3 regions of the Sphingobacterium sp. UBA7249 genome follow, and region 2 is predicted to be linked to each of the others. Evidence: riboswitches for the same ligand, from Rfam matches in the RefSeq annotation. Region 2 holds a riboswitch; each other region holds the start of a gene.
What was found. Region 2 has a riboswitch for S-adenosylmethionine ahead of metE (5-methyltetrahydropteroyltriglutamate--homocysteine S-methyltransferase). Riboswitches for the same ligand answer to the same signal wherever they lie in the genome.

Region 1 (5,372 bases), on a different contig from region 2:
GAGCGCCGAGATCGGGATATTTAATTTTAACCCTACAATATTTAAATTGTACCAACTACTATTGTAAGGGTATAAAAACACCTGTGGATTCGCAAAAGTAAACGTATTGGTCAGCCCCAACTCAGGCAGATAATTCGACTTTGCCTGTTTGATGCCAAGTTTTTTTAACGCAACTTCTTGTTCCGATTTTAATAGTACAAAAGCCTGCTGTTTCGCAACAGCAACAAGCTCCGCATAGTCTAATGGGTGGCTGGCCGTTGCAGTACACATTGGAACAATTTCTTGTCGTATACCTGTAATAAGCTGCAATTTTTGGTTAATTGCCTTGATATCATTTGCGATCTGAACCAAAAGCAGTTCGCGCTTGGACAATTCAAGTGAAATACGCAATACATCGCTATGCAATACAACCCCTGCGGTGTAACGATGTTCGATCTCTTTCAGTTGCGTCCGCTGATCGTTGATATCCTCTTCGATCAGAGCCCTGTTGCGATAAGCTAAATTCAAATCCAAAAATAAGTTGGAGATTTCCAGCTTAATCGCCGCGGCGGCACTCTTCCAGTCAATGTTCGCCAGTTCAAGTTCCAGCTTTTTCGATTCAATCTTCATCAGATCCCGATGGCCATTGTAGAGATTCAGGTAAAAATCAAGTCCTGTGTCATATAAATAATGGATCACATCATGCTGTGATGGTTTGGCGAATAAGCCCCGATCGTAGACCGGCATGTTGCTCGCATAACTTGCAGAAGCACGGACAGCAATTTTAGGCAACAATTCCATCCGTTGCTGCTGTAGGGCTATCTCCTTTTCCTCTAACTGCAAATGCGATAGTTCAATGTACTTACTGTTTTGCAGCGACTTACCGATCAGATCAGCGAGTGAGATGCGTAGCGAGTCCTGGGCCTGTGTTTCTAAAACCGAGCATGCAAGCACTGAAATGGTGCCAATTGCTTTTGCCCAATACGACGGAAAAAAGTTCAATGTGCTTATGTTATTTTTTGCGTTGCAAACTTAGATACTAATTGGAATATGCATTTCTTCACAAACGCCAATATGTTATGGAAAAAAGACATTTTTCAATCAATTTCTAATAAAAGAACGAAATCTGCCAAAAACAGGAGTTAACTTCTTTTATCGTTACGTTTATCACATAGAAATCCATCATCTTCCAATCGGCTAAAAAACAAGATCGCAGATTGTTTCTGTAAGCAGACGCCAGATCCACAGAACTATCTTAAAAAAATAAATTTGTAGGAGGAATTTTGTTAGTATGGAATCCTATTCCAATGACTCGTTTTTGAGGAAACAGTCCTTAAAACGACATGAAGCTTCTTTTAGAGGCTAAAAGCAACTTAAAAAAGTAGAAGATTCCTTACAGGGAATCTTCTATTGCATTCCAGAGTTCAATGCGCTTTTGAAGCGCCTCTTTACTCACTATTTTCATTTCTTCCCATTTCTCGTCATCCTCTTTGGCCAAATCGGTAATCATTTGCATGGCTAAAGGACCATGTTCATCACCATCGAGATCAATATGACGCTGGAAATAGTAGATAAAATTATCCAGACCTGATTCGGGGAAATTGGCTTTCAATTCCTGTAAAATCGAAGTAAACATGCCCGGGATCAGATCCTCACGACCAAATGTAAAAGCTGCGGCAATCTTATGTACCTCTCCCTCTTCGATCAGTTCAAAAGTAAAATTCAGAAAATCTTTAACCCGTTTGTCCAAGGTTGTTAAAGCAATGGCATCGAAAATACTTTTGGATTTCTTGGCGTGGGCGATAAACTTATTGATCAGGTGCAGATCTGCTCCCATTTCACTCATTGCGTCCAGATACATTTCAAAATGGCTCAACCGACGACCATCAATGTATTCGTCCGATTCCTCAGCCAATACAATCTCGTTGATCAGGTAACGTGTCGATGGATGCTCGCTCGCAAACCAAGGCAAAGTCGTACAGGTCAGTTTAATCTGTAGAGCTTTTAGTAAAGACATAAAATCCCATACAGCGTACACATGCCCTTCTGTAAAAGAACGTAGATTCTTGATCGTTTTGATTTTACGATACAAGGGGTGTTGCAATAATACCTCGCGTTCGGCAGCAATGTATTCGTTAATTTCCGCAATTCTATTCATGGCGCAAAAGTATTGTCTTCTCGCTGTTTTTTAAAGTATTTTCAATGAGATTACAGTAACATGATAAATTCCCTGTCCGGCTATCCGCTTCATAACCAAATCACAGACAACAGCGAATTAAATCACAGGCAACAGGCAGCCTCTACTTTTGATCTCCCCTAGTCTTCTTGTTATGCTCATTTATCGATAAAAACAAAAATATTTTTTATTCTAAAAAATAATCTACTATATTTGTAGAGTATTCAGAATTGCATGATGCAATACCAACCGAGTGTAGACACCGCGGTGGTAAATTAATACGGGTTTCGACCAAAATAAACGTTACACAACGCTTATTTTCCCAACAAGATCTGGATACAGTTTATGGTTTAATCCTTTAAATTTTTAAATTGTATGGCTACAACAACAAATCTTTACCAACATTTACTGGAAAAATTCAATTATTATTCTACGGACGAACTAATACAGCTCAACAACGACACCATCTTAGGACAAGGCTGGGGTTCAGCCAAGGCAACCTTTCGGACTGCTTTGATCAGTACGTTCTCCAAAAGAGGACTGGATCTTTCCAACATCATTTCCAAGGAAGATGGTTTTACCTCGGTAAAGCAGGTCCCTGTACGTTTGGAACAGAACGTCTTGATTCCTTTACAGTAATCGTTATCACCACAAAAAATAGCGCGCATCGAAAGAACTTCGTGCGCGCTGTTGTTGTTGGTTTAGGAAATTGCCGATCTAAAGAAGGCGATAATCTTATTATTTATAGTTTGGATTCTGAATTAACACACCTGCGCTCTTCTCAATTTCTGTTTGTGGTAATGGCCAGCGGTAAAATTTGTCTTCAAAATGATAGGGCACTTTACTGTCTTTGACATTATTGAGTACCTCGCCAGCGATATGCCAACGGATCAGGTCGTAATGCCGTAGTCCTTCGAAAGCAAGTTCTACCCTTCTTTCGTGGCGGATACGGTCGCGCATTTTTTCCTTGGTATAACCGGCTGGAACCCCCGGCATCTGGACGCGACTCCTCAGGGTATTCATGGCATCGTAAACCGATTGATCTGGCCCGGCGATTTCATTTTGTGCTTCGGCATACATCAATAACACCTCCCCAAACCGTAATACAACCGCATCCTGTTGGCTCAATGTTGAAAAGCCAAAAGGTAAGTTGGCCGGATCCAGAAATTTCAATACGCCATACCCCGTAGGCCGGGGATTGGACGGTGTATGGATCTTACCGCCGCCAAAGTCAGGATGATCCACAAAAATTGTTTTGCTCAACCGCGGATCCCTATCTTTAAACGGATTGGTCCGGTCCGTCAGCGGAGATTCACCATAAGGCAGGCCATCTTTGCATTCATAGGTATCCACCAGGTTTTGCAAAGGTGAAGCTGCTATCCAATCGCCTAGGTACATGTCCCAGGGCGCTGTATTATTAGGTGCCAGGAAATTGACTGAAAAGATAATCTCGGTATTGTTCTTTTGTGTCGCATCGCGAAAGACATTTTCAAAAGCCGTACTTACGGTATACTCTTTCATGACATCGGCACATAAGTCCTTTACCTCTTTCAAAATTGCTAAATCCGGCACCCCTTTATCACCATAAGCCGCAAACAATAAGACTCTTGCTTTCAAGGCTTTTGCCGAACTGGTGGCAGCATGTCCCCCATTATTGAAATAAGGTTTAGCCGCTAAGTTGGCGATCCCAAAATCCAGATCAGCTCGAATCTGTTTTAGAATATTCTCCGCACTTTCCTTTGGCTGACGCTGATTCTCCAGACTTAGCGGAGTCAGCACAAGCGGTACCTCACCATAGATACTGTACAATTGGAAATAAACAAAAGCACGGATAAAGCGGGCCTCGGCTTCCATGTTCTTTTTCTCCGCATCGTTCATATCGGAGCCGTTATAACCCTGAAGCTTCTCGATCAGGCGATTGGCACGTCCTATTCCCACATAAGCATCGTTATAGATAGCAGTTTCGTAGCCCCCTGTGGTCGGATTTAAATTCCCGCCTACGATTTCATTGACGCTACCTGAGTTGAACTGATTGTAGCCATTGTCGGTCAGACAGTCCCGAAAAGGCATCCCATAGGAGAAAGTCTCGCTCTGCAACGAGGCATATACACCGGCCAATGCATTATCAAAATCAGATTTTTTGCTAAAATAGTTGTCCGAAGCAATCTGATCCAAAGGATTGAGGTCCAGGGCACTGTTACAAGAACCCAAAAATAAACCGGATAGCATCAACGCTGTTATAAATTTCTTTTTCATAGCAATTAAAAGTTAACTTGTACACCAAATGAATAAATCTTGTTTTGCGGATACTGTACCAGATCACCATTTCCATAGCGCTCAGGATCCAGGCCCTTAAATTTGGTCGCAGTAAAGAGGTTATCACCCGAAAAGTAAACCCGTAGGCGGTCTATTTTATATTTTTTCAATAGCCCATCAGGTAAAGTATATCCTAACACAAGATTTTTCAGTCTGAAATATGAAGCATCCTGTATAAAATAGCTGGAAGCACGGCTGAATTTCTCCGGAGCACTCCAGCCCCAATAAATACGCGGCATAGTTGTCGAAGGATTTTCAGGTGTCCAACGGTCTAACCAATCTTTTGTCGGTGGGCTTCCCTGTACAAATGGGGTTACACCCCAGCCCGAAACATAGGATTTGACACCATATACCCCTTGTAATAGGGCCGAAAAGTCAAAGCCCTTAAAACTTGCACTTAGATTAAAACTATAGTTCAGCTTTGGATCCACACCGGCAATAATTGTTCTGTCGTTCGCATCTATTTTTCCGTCCCCATTGACATCCCGATACTTGAGGTCTCCTGGCAGTGTATTATCATTAAACTGCTTTGGCGAACCCGCTACTTCAGCATCCGATTGAAATATACCGATGACTTCGTAGGTATAAAAGCTGTCCATCGCATAGCCATTTTTCTTGATCGTATAGCCTCCGATTTCCGGCTCGCCAAATTTCACCAGCTTGTTTTTGAAGCGATCGAGGTTTGCACCTAGCTGATAGCTAAAACCTTCCAATGCCCCAATAGTAATCTGATTCCGATAAGTAACCCCCAATTCAACACCTTTATTATCGACAATGCCATCATTTACGTAAGGAGCACCCAAACCAACGATTGCAGTAATCTGTGACTGCCTTAGAATATCGGTCGTTCTCTTTTTATACCAGTCAAAGGTGATATCTAAATTTTTAAACAGGCTTAAGT
Region 2 (5,372 bases):
TTAAAGACGAGGGCAGTATATCTCCTTTTCGATGCGTTGTACCGTTCTTAAAGATAGACCGGCTTGATTAGCAAGATCTTGTTGTGTCAGTCCTTTGCGCTTTCTAGATTGTTTGATAAGTTGATTTACTGTTTGACTTTCCATGAAACGAAAATGGTTAAAAGGTTGATGATTTTAAAAAAAACAATATGACAATAATATGCCAATGATATAGCAGGTTTGTAAGTTGTTAATAATCAAATATTTTGTATTATGAAAAATATTTTGAATCTTTGTAATCAATAAAATAATAATATAAATTAAAAAAACGGAAGAATATGTTTGCAACAATAAAAAACCCAGCTTCGTCCTCAAAGAAGAGCCTTGGGCATATTCTTCGGAATACCGCACTCTCCTAATCTTCTTTTCCAGAAAATTTACTGGCGCTTGGACAGGACATCGTATTGTGATGTTTAACTCAACGACCATTTTGAAATGGTCTAGCCGATAAAAAGAAATGGCATCCTAGTGTGACTCGAGTTAGTCTCCAGGAGCCTAATACAGATCATGTTTAAAAAAATTTATGAATTCAGTGAATAAATATGTCCTTCAGGCCCTGGATAATTATCCATATTATCTGGAGGATACGTTAGAATCCCTGTCTTATGCCTTGTCATACGACGAATCCAATACCATGGCATTGTGCTTAATGGGCCGGGTTTATTCGGAACAACTATTGGATTATGAGCAGGCAAGGAAATATTTTCAGGAAGCTTTAACTCACAATGTGAATGCCTTGGAAGTTTACCCTTATTTTATACAGACCTTGATTGACATGGGTGATTATGAGGCGGCAAAGAAGACGATAAAATATGCATTGACATTGCCCGGGATAGCCCTGACAGTAATCTGGATTAAGAAAGTACTGTTGCTTGAGAAATTAAAGAAGTATAAAAAGGCTTTAAAAATTCTCAAAATGGCAAAGTTGGATAATATGAGCAGCGAATTATCCTCAACCTTAAAATCAATCGAAGATCGGATCAAGGGAAAAAAGGAAATGAGTAAGACAAGTAAAAAGCGAAGTAATTAATGATAATATACTTATTTCGGTTAAAAGGTCAAAAAATAAGCCCAAGATGAAATTTCATCTTGGGCTTTTATCAATATAGTGTAAGAATTATTCTGCTCTTAAGATTTTTGCAGCATCAACCATTGATTCTAAAGCGGCTTTAGTTTCAGGCCAAGCGCGTGTCTTCAAGCCACAGTCTGGGTTAACCCAAAGCTGCTCCGCAGGAACTACTGCTTTTGCTTTGCGCAATAGGTCTACCATCTCATCTTTATTTGGTACACGTGGGGAGTGAATATCATATACACCCGGACCGATATCGTTCGGGTATTTGAAATCACCGGCGAATGCATTTAATAATTTCATCTGAGAACGTGAAGTCTCAATGGTGATTACGTCTGCATCCATTGCTGCGATATCTTCGATCACATTGTTGAACTCAGAGTAACACATGTGTGTGTGGATCTGTGTGTCATCCTCTACATTGGATGAAGATACACGGAAAGCACGAACTGCCCAGTTCAAGTAATCTTTTTGATCAGCTTTGCGTAATGGTAAGCCTTCACGGATTGCTGGTTCATCAATCTGGATGATTTTGATTCCTGCTTTTTCCAAAGCTTGTACTTCATCCAGGATTGCCAATGCGATTTGGTAAGTTGTTGTCGAACGTGGTTGATCGTTACGTACGAAAGACCATTGTAAGATTGTTACAGGACCAGTCAACATCCCTTTAACCGGGCGGTTTGTCAAGGATTGTGCGTAAGAAGACCAGCGTACAGTCATATCTTGTGGACGGTATACATCTCCGTAGATAATTGGAGGTTTCACACAACGGGAACCGTAGGATTGTACCCAACCGTTTTGAGTGAATGCATATCCTGCCAATTGCTCGCCAAAATATTCAACCATATCATTACGTTCGAATTCACCGTGAACCAATACGTCGATATCCAATTGTTCTTGAAGACGGATTGTGTTTTCAGTTTCTTCAGCAATTGCTTTATCGTATTCTTCTTGTGTGATCGCTCCTTTTTTCAAATCAGCTCTCCATTTACGCACATCTTTAGTTTGTGGGAACGAACCGATCGTTGTTGTAGGGAATGCTGGCAAGTTGAACTTCGCTTGTTGTGCTGCTTTACGGTCAGCAAATACCGATGTACGCTTAGCATCGTCATCAGTAATATTGCTTGTACGTGTTTTAACTTCTGGTTTGTGGATCAATGGAGAAGTACGACGGCTTTCGGCGGCAGCTTTGTTTGCTTCAAAACGTTTTGCTGTTTCGGCATCAACTTCACCTTCAGCTAAGATCGCTAGATCTTTTACCTCTGCTAATTTTTGTTTTGCGAACGCTAACCAGTTTTTTACTTCTGCAGGTAATGATTGCTCATTGTGCTCATTGTCCAAATCAAAAGGAACATGCAATAAAGATGAGGAAGGAGCAAGCCAAACACGGTCTTTTCCTAATGCATCAACCGCTTGTTTGATTTTAACCAATGATTTTTCGTAATCATTTTTCCAGATGTTACGGCCCTCAACAATACCTAAAGATAATGTCAATGAAGCAGGAACTTTAGCTAAAACTGTATCCAATTGGTTTTCACCACGTACTAAATCCAAATGCAAAGCATGGATCGGTAAGTTAACCGCAATATCTTCGTTGTCTTTTAAAGCTTCGAAGTAGGTAGTAGCGATTAATTTGATATTTTTTGCAGCAGCAGCTAATTTCTCAAAAGTAGGTTGGTATAATGCTTTTACTTTTGCATCCAGATCCAAGGCCAAGAAAGGTTCGTCGATCTGAACATATTGTGCACCAGCTTCTGCCAATTTAGACAGGATCTGCTCATATACCGGAACCAATTTGTCCAATAGGTCGATACGGTCGAAACCAGCTTCTTTTTCTTTACCGATCAAAAGGTAAGTGATCGGGCCAAGTAAAACTGGTTTTGTCTCAATACCCAATGATTTCGCTTCGTTGTATTCATTCAAGAATTTCTCGGAAGTCAATTTGAATTCTTGGTCCTTTGTGAATTCGGGAACCATATAGTGGTAATTGGTATCCAACCACTTGGTCATTTCCATTGCAGTCACGTCAATTCCTTCTTGCTGGAAACCGCGGGCCATAGCAAAATATAAGTCTAAGCTGTAGTTGTTGTCAACTTTATTCAATAAAGAATGATAACGAGCAGGAATAGCACCAACAGTAAGGGTTAAATCCAATACTTGATCGTAAAAAGAGAAGTCATTGGAAGGGATCAAATCTATTCCAGCATCTTTTTGTGTTTTCCAATTGCCTTCACGAATCTTTTTTGCTGTGTCCAATAATTCCTCAACAGAAGATTTTTTAGCCCAATAGGCCTCATTGGCTTTTTTCAATTCGCGGAACGCGCCCACACGAGGGTAACCTAAATTGTTAGTCAATAACATAATAATGTTTTTAATATTTCTTTTTCAACTATATTTCTTGCTAGAGAGAAGGACACACTAGAATTCGGTGACTTCGGCTTATCATTCCCATATCATGTAGGGTAGAATTTAGCACCTTGTCAAGGGACAGGTTGCTAAGGCTTCATCGGGTCTATTCCCTCTGCCTTTCTCTATAAGCGACGCTAAGTTAGCACATTTTTTTTTGATATGCAAATTTTATATAAAAGTGCATTTATTTTTTATATTCTACTAAGAATAGAAATGTTTTATTTCTTTCTTTTCATTGGAAAGGAGGGTGAAATCGAGAATTAGTATTCCACCCCATTGCCTTTAGCTCACCAAGAGTTTGTAACCTTTTCCATGGACGTTGACGATTTCGACCTTGCTATCTTCCTTTAGATATTTCCGAAGTTTGCTGAGAAATACGTCCATACTCCTGCCGGTGAAATAGTTGTCATCATGCCATATTTTCAATAAAGCCTCTTCACGGGTCAATACATCATTCTTTTTTAAACATAGTAGGCGAAGTAACTCGGCCTCTTTGGTTGATAGTTTTTGCATCTGACCCTTATAGGAAATTTGTTGGCTTGTATAGTCAAAAAAGTAATCTCCAATTTCAAATTTGTCGGCGACAACTTCATCTTCTTTGTCTCTAACACTGCGTTTTAGCAGGGCATTAATCCGAAGAAGTAGTTCCTCAACACGGAATGGTTTAGTAATATAATCATCCCCACCTAATTCAAATGCTTCAGTCTTGTCTTCCATCATGCCCTTTGCAGTGGCAAAGATAATCGGTACTGTGCTATTTGTTTTTCTGATTTCACGGCCTACGGTAAAACCGTCTTTTTTAGGCATCATGACATCAAAAATGCATAAGTCATAATCATTTTTTTTGAACTGGGAAACGGCTTCTTCACCATCTGTACAGAGTGTAACGTCAAATTTTCCCTTTAATTCGAGATAATCCTTTAAAAGATCCCCCAAATTGGGATCATCTTCTGCTAATAATATCTTTTGCATAATGAATCTATTAATTTTCACTAATGTTCCTTGAATATACAAAAAAGGAACGTGTTATTTTTTTACGGGCAAAATTACTTCGAAGGTTGTGCCCTTATCTTTTTCACTTTTTACAGTGATCCTTCCATTAAGTCTTCTCAATATATCCTGGACATAACTGAGGCCCAGGCCAAAGCCTTTAACATTGTGGACATTTCCGGTAGGAATGCGATAAAATTGATCGAATATCTTTTGTAGGTGATCCCGGCTCATTCCGATTCCGTTGTCAGCAATGGTGATAACAATATTATCGCCAACATTTTTGGAATTAATATTCACATGTAGATCTCCTTTACTATACTTGATCGCATTATCCAATAGGTTGTAAAACACATTTGAAAAATGCAGTTCATCCCCCACAACGATATCTTTTGTTGCTGCAAGGTCAACACTGAATTGCCCGCCGATATTCTGCATGCGTAATTGCATACTGTCTGTCACTGCTGAAACGAGGTCATTGATATGTACATCGTCACGGTCAAGTTTTAGGGTTTCTTTCTCCAATTTTGCTAGATCTAATACACGTTCGATATGATTTCCAAGGCGAACATTCTCATCGTAGATGATATTGGCCAGTTTCTGCACACGATTGTGGTCCGCATTGATATCAGGGTCCTTGAGCGATTCACTGGCAATCATGATCGTAGCCACTGGGGTTTTAAACTCATGTGTCATGTTGTTGATGAAATCGGTTTTCATTTCAGACACCTTCTTTTGTCTGAAGATAATAATAAGTGTATAGGCAAAACATCCGACCAAAAGGAACAGTAGCGCCAGCATAGGGAGTAACAAATAGCCCATGTTGTCCGCTATGATTGCTTTTTTATTTGGAAAGTATATGGTT
Region 3 (5,372 bases), on a different contig from region 2:
CGGTATATGGGTATTTCTGAGGAAGAAACTTAGTGCTTTGGTATTCTGAAATTTAGCTGTTTTTGTTTTCGTTTTTCCTTTTTTTATGTTTATCTTTGCATCCCCTCTAGTATGAAGCTCGGGGGATATGTTGAATACATAAAATAAAATTAAGAAATGGCAACTAAAATCAGATTGCAAAGACATGGTAAAAAAGGACGTCCTTTTTACCACGTAGTCGTAGCGGATTCTCGCGCTCCACGTGATGGTAAATTCATCGAACGTATTGGTTCTTACAACCCAAACACAAATCCTGCAACTATCGTTTTGGATTTTGAAAAAGCTTTGGATTGGATGAATAAAGGTGCTCAACCTACTGACACAGCTCGCGCTATCCTTTCTTACAAAGGTGTTCTTTACAAAAAACACTTACAAGGTGGTGTGAAAAAAGGTGCTTTTGACGAAACTGCTGCTGAAGCTAAATTCACTGCTTGGACTGAAGCTCAAGAAGCTAGAATCTCTGGTAAAAAAGATGGTTTAGCTCAATCTCAAGCTGATGCTAAAAAAGCTGCTTTAGCTGCTGAAGCGAAGAAAAAAGAAGAAAAAGCTGCTGCTGTAGCTGCTAAAAATGCTCCCGTAGCAGAAGAACCTGCTGCTGAAGAGACTGAGGCTCCTGCATCAGAAGAAACTGAAGGTTAATTCTTTCATAAAGTATTCGAGAAAGCCGACTCAATCTTGAGCCGGCTTTTTTAATAAAATATTTTATGTGTTAAAATGTGATGCGGATTGGTCTACTTTGAAATCGGAAGCAGGTCATACCATCATCTCTTCATACAAAAAGTTGAACATTAAATAGATGCTGAATATTAAGCGGAAGCTGATAAGAAAAGTATCTCAATACTAATATCTCAATACTACCAAATGACTATCGATCAAAGTTTTTATATAGGCTATATCAGCAAAACGAGAGGTCTTAAAGGCGAAATGCAGCTGTTTTTCGAATTTGAAGACTACGAAAGCCTGGATATGGATGTCGTTTTTTTGGAGGTCAACAAAAAACTTGTGCCTTATTTTATCGATGCTATAAAACTACAGAAAAATAGTACGGCCTATGTGACATTTGAAGATGTCGATCACATCGACAAGGCACAGGCACTTGTCCGCAAGAAAGTTTATCTTCCTAATGATAAAATGCCAGAACGGGATCCAGATGATTTTAGATATACAGATTTAATCGGCTTTTTGGTGGTTGATGAAAATCATGGTGAATTAGGGGAAATTACTGATGTACAAGAATTTCCACAGCAATTCGTGGCTACAGTTGATATGGGCGGCAAAGAGTTGATGTTTCCATTATCGGATGATTTAATCTTAGGAATAGATGGTGAAGAAGAGGTTATTGAAGTCGCATTACCCGAAGGGCTAGTCGATCTTTATAAAGAATAGGAAAAGTCGTCTTAGATACTAAATCCCTTTATATAAATCGGGATGATAAATAGTGCTTCCTGATCCGTACAAATATTCAATTCCCTTCTCTCCCTTCAGGATAAAGCGTATTTTGTCCTCGCAATAGACGATATCCTACTGTATGGTAAATACAGATTTAATGGAATTAAACTTGAGCTTATAGATGATCAAAAAGGGAAACTCGACTTGGATATTATTGTTCATAATGATTATACGATAGGTGGCGTTGAGTCACCGATTACCTATGGCCAAATGGAATTATATTAAAGTAGCGGGAAGATGTTCCGGCCTCCTGGAAAGAGTTGTTTTACAATGAAAAAGACGCATTGGTAGCCCAAAATATTTACTGGATGGCTTTAAATATGGGCAAAAGGAGAAGTATAGTGTGACCGGACTGTTATTAATTACATTTTATTTGAAGAATTTGCGTAACTCATTATTGGATTTGGGATAATTTGGCTTGGCAATCTGGAATAAAGACAGCTATTGCTATAATTTATAGATTTTCGAAAAATATTTTTGTTGTTTGGTTTTTTAAAACGATATTAGCAACGCTTATAGAGAAAGGCCGAGGGACTAGACCCAATGAAGCCTTAGCAACCTGTATTGTTCAAGGTGCTAAATTCTACCCTGCTCCATGTGGGAAAGATAAGTTACATGCCGATAGACATATCCTCGATTTGTGCGTTTCGATGTAAGCCAACCCAAACTTAAAACAGTTTTTTAATGAAGATTACCGACCATATCCAGAACGCTAAAGGAAAAACATTGTTTTCTTTTGAGCTATTGCCTCCTGCAAAGGGACAAGGCATCCAAAGTATTTTTAAAACAATGGATGAACTGATGGAATTTAAGCCACCGTTTATAGATGTAACCTATCATCGTGAAGATTACATCTATAAAGAACATGCTAGCGGACTGTTAGAGCGTGTATCCTACCGCAAGCGACCAGGAACAGTGGCGATATGCGCTGCTATCATGAATAAATATAAAGTGGATGCGGTTCCTCATCTGATATGTGGTGGCTTTACAAAAGAGGAAACTGAAAATGCTTTGATTGACTTAAACTTCCTCGGTATCGATAATGTATTGGTCTTACGGGGCGATGCGCGCAAAGGAGATGCCGACTTTATTCCAACTGATGGTGGGCATGCGTTTGCAACAGATTTATTGGAACAGGTTGCTGATATGAATAAGGGGAAGTATCTTCACGAAGATATTATTACATCTGAAAAAACCGACTTTTGTATCGGCGTTGCCGGATATCCTGAGAAGCATTTTGAATCTCCTAATTTCAATACCGACTTCAAATACCTGAAGCAGAAAGTCGATATGGGTGCTGAATTTATTGTTACTCAGATGTTTTTTAACGTCGAAAAATATAAGGAATTTGTGACCAAATGTCGTGACAGTGGAATCCATGTCCCTATTATCCCAGGTCTCAAGCCATTGACGACAAAAAAACAGTTGGTCACATTGCCAAGAATTTTCCACTTGGATATTCCGGAGGAATTAAGTGACGCTGTAGCAGCATGTAAAACCAATGCTGATGTGCGGCAAGTAGGTGAAGAATGGCTTGTTCAACAATGTAAGGAGCTGATCAAATTTGGAGCACCGGTACTACATTTTTATACCATGAGTAATCCTGGGCCAACGAAAAAAATCGTTGAAAAATTAGCCTAACAATATAAATAGAGCGAGGGAAGAGTCCCTCGCTTTTTTTTGAACCTATAATAGGAATACGTCTATACCTATGTGAAAGAATTCCTATTCATCCAATTGTTACCTGTCGTGTATATGCGGTCGTAGGATGATATCACTTCCCTTTTAAAAATCTGTATTTTTCTTTTCATTATAGAAGCAACTTCTTTAGAAAAATATTTTTAGTTCAATCATGATGTTAAATAGTGTTAATTAACATATTTAAATCGAGATAACTGTTTAATTTAAAGTGCTAAAGATAGACCAATTGGCCTTATGACGTACAATAAATTAAATACCCTATTTGGTTTGGCCTGTGGGCTCGTTGCTACCCTTGTTTACACCACAACTGTAGAAAAGACCGTAAGCTGGTGGGACTGTGGTGAATTTATAGCCTGCGCCTACAAACTTGAGGTTGCCCATCAGCCTGGCGCCCCCCTATTTCTACTTATCCAGAATATTTTCGCTAACATGGCTCTCGGAAATACAGGTCAGATAGCTTATTGGATGAATATTGGTTCGGCAGTCTGTAGCGGTCTGACTGTGACGTTTTTGTTTTGGACAATAACTGCTATAGCCAAGAAGATTTTAAAGAAGCCACAGCAACCTACTTTTTCTTACTACTTACAGCTGTTCGCAGCAGGTGCGGTGGGGGCAATGGCTTTCAGTTTCAGTGATACGTTCTGGTATTCTGCTGTAGAGTCCGAAGTGTATGCCATGTCCTCGCTTTGTACGGCAGTGGTTTTCTGGGCAATTTTTAAGTGGGAAGCACGTGCAGATCAGGGAGGGAGTGACCGTTGGCTGATTTTTATTGCATTCGTCATGGGGCTTTCGATCGGTGTCCACCTATTGAATCTTCTAGCGATTCCGGCCATCGGCATGGTGGTCTATTTTAAAAGGACTTCGCAGATCAATCTAAAAGGTATTCTAACGGCATTTCTATTGGGCTTGTTGGTCTTGGCAGCGATTCTTTGGGGGGTTATCCAGTGGTTGGTGGGTTTTGCTTCCAAAATAGATCTGTTGTTTGTGAATGCGCTCGGATTGGGATTTGGTTCGGGAATTCTCTTTTTATGCGTGCTCGTCGGTGCTGCCCTCGTATATGGTCTCTTTTATTCACATAGAAACCGAAAGTATACGTTAAATACGGCCTTATTGATGTTTTGTTTTATTCTGTTTGGTTATAGCTCTTATACCATGGTATTGATTCGGGGAAAAGCAAATCCATCCTTAAATAATAATTCACCTGATAATGTATTTTCTTTTCTGGGCTATTTAGGACGGGAGCAATATACACGGGAGCCTTTGGTGAAAGGGCCTTATTACGATTCCAAAGCTGTGGATATAGAAAGTAAAACCAGTTATCGGAAAGATGAATCCAATTATACTGCGTTTACACAGGTTGATAAGTATGAGTTTGATCGTGAAACATTTTTCCCACGTATTTATAGTCAGGATGCAAATCATCAAGCCTACTATAGAAGTTATCTCAAGTTGAAAGAGGGTGAAAGACCACAGTTCTCCGATAATTTTAAGTTTTTCTTTCATTTTCAATTGGGCGATATGTATGCGCGTTACTTCCTGTGGAATTTTGTCGGTAGACAGAACGATAAGCAAGGTTATGGAACATATAGCGAGGGGAACTGGATTTCCGGAGTGAAAACCTTGGATAACTGGCGTCTTGGGGGGCAAGATAAGCTTCCGGATTCCCAAAAAAATGATCCTAGTCGAAATACGTACTTTTTCTTGCCTTTATTATTGGGGATAGCAGGGGCGGTTTGGTTATACAAGAAAAGTAAGCCATACACCTTAGTATTGACGTTGTTATTTGTTTTCACGGGTGTAGCGATTGTCGTGTATCTCAACCAAACACCATTACAACCTCGTGAACGTGATTATGCGTATGCTGGATCGTTTTATGCTTTTGCCATCTGGATTGGGCTAGGTGCAATTGCATTGGTACGTTTTTTTAAACGTTTTTTTCATTCCCGTTATGCCTTGGCTACAGGATTATCTTTCGCACTGTTGGGGGGACCGATTATTCTGGCGCATCAAAACTGGGATGATCATAATCGTTCGGAGAAATCCCTGACGCGGGATGTCGCTCGTAATTATCTTGAAACCTGTGCCCCCAATGCCATTTTGTTTACCTACGGCGATCATGATACATTCCCACTATGGTATTTGCAGGAGGTAGAAGGTGTCCGTCCGGATGTGCGGATTGTTGT

Region 1: another riboswitch for S-adenosylmethionine. It lies ahead of B4A24_RS20180 (5-oxoprolinase); the one in region 2 lies ahead of metE (5-methyltetrahydropteroyltriglutamate--homocysteine S-methyltransferase).
Region 3: another riboswitch for S-adenosylmethionine. It lies ahead of B4A24_RS01810 (methylenetetrahydrofolate reductase); the one in region 2 lies ahead of metE (5-methyltetrahydropteroyltriglutamate--homocysteine S-methyltransferase).

What each region holds. Positions count from the first base shown of each region.
Region 1 is NZ_DKST01000028.1:172,157-177,528, reverse strand. Features, by position in the region: gene B4A24_RS20190 (TolC family protein) at 1-981, opposite strand, end outside; gene B4A24_RS20185 (DUF3050 domain-containing protein) at 1,373-2,137, opposite strand; SAM-I-IV-variant riboswitch at 2,371-2,464, shown strand; gene B4A24_RS20180 (5-oxoprolinase) at 2,531-2,794, shown strand; gene B4A24_RS20175 (RagB/SusD family nutrient uptake outer membrane protein) at 2,894-4,411, opposite strand; gene B4A24_RS20170 (SusC/RagA family TonB-linked outer membrane protein) at 4,417-5,372, opposite strand, start outside.
Region 2 is NZ_DKST01000012.1:146,025-151,396, forward strand. Features, by position in the region: gene B4A24_RS23880 (helix-turn-helix transcriptional regulator) at 1-144, opposite strand; gene B4A24_RS08445 (tetratricopeptide repeat protein) at 563-1,069, shown strand; gene metE (5-methyltetrahydropteroyltriglutamate--homocysteine S-methyltransferase) at 1,157-3,469, opposite strand; SAM riboswitch class I at 3,545-3,648, opposite strand; gene B4A24_RS08455 (response regulator transcription factor) at 3,800-4,489, opposite strand; gene B4A24_RS08460 (sensor histidine kinase) at 4,544-5,372, opposite strand, start outside.
Region 3 is NZ_DKST01000001.1:526,363-531,734, reverse strand. Features, by position in the region: gene B4A24_RS01820 (30S ribosomal protein S16) at 157-678, shown strand; gene rimM (ribosome maturation factor RimM) at 901-1,425, shown strand; SAM riboswitch class I at 1,999-2,101, shown strand; gene B4A24_RS01810 (methylenetetrahydrofolate reductase) at 2,173-3,129, shown strand; gene B4A24_RS01805 (protein O-mannosyl-transferase family) at 3,424-5,372, shown strand, end outside.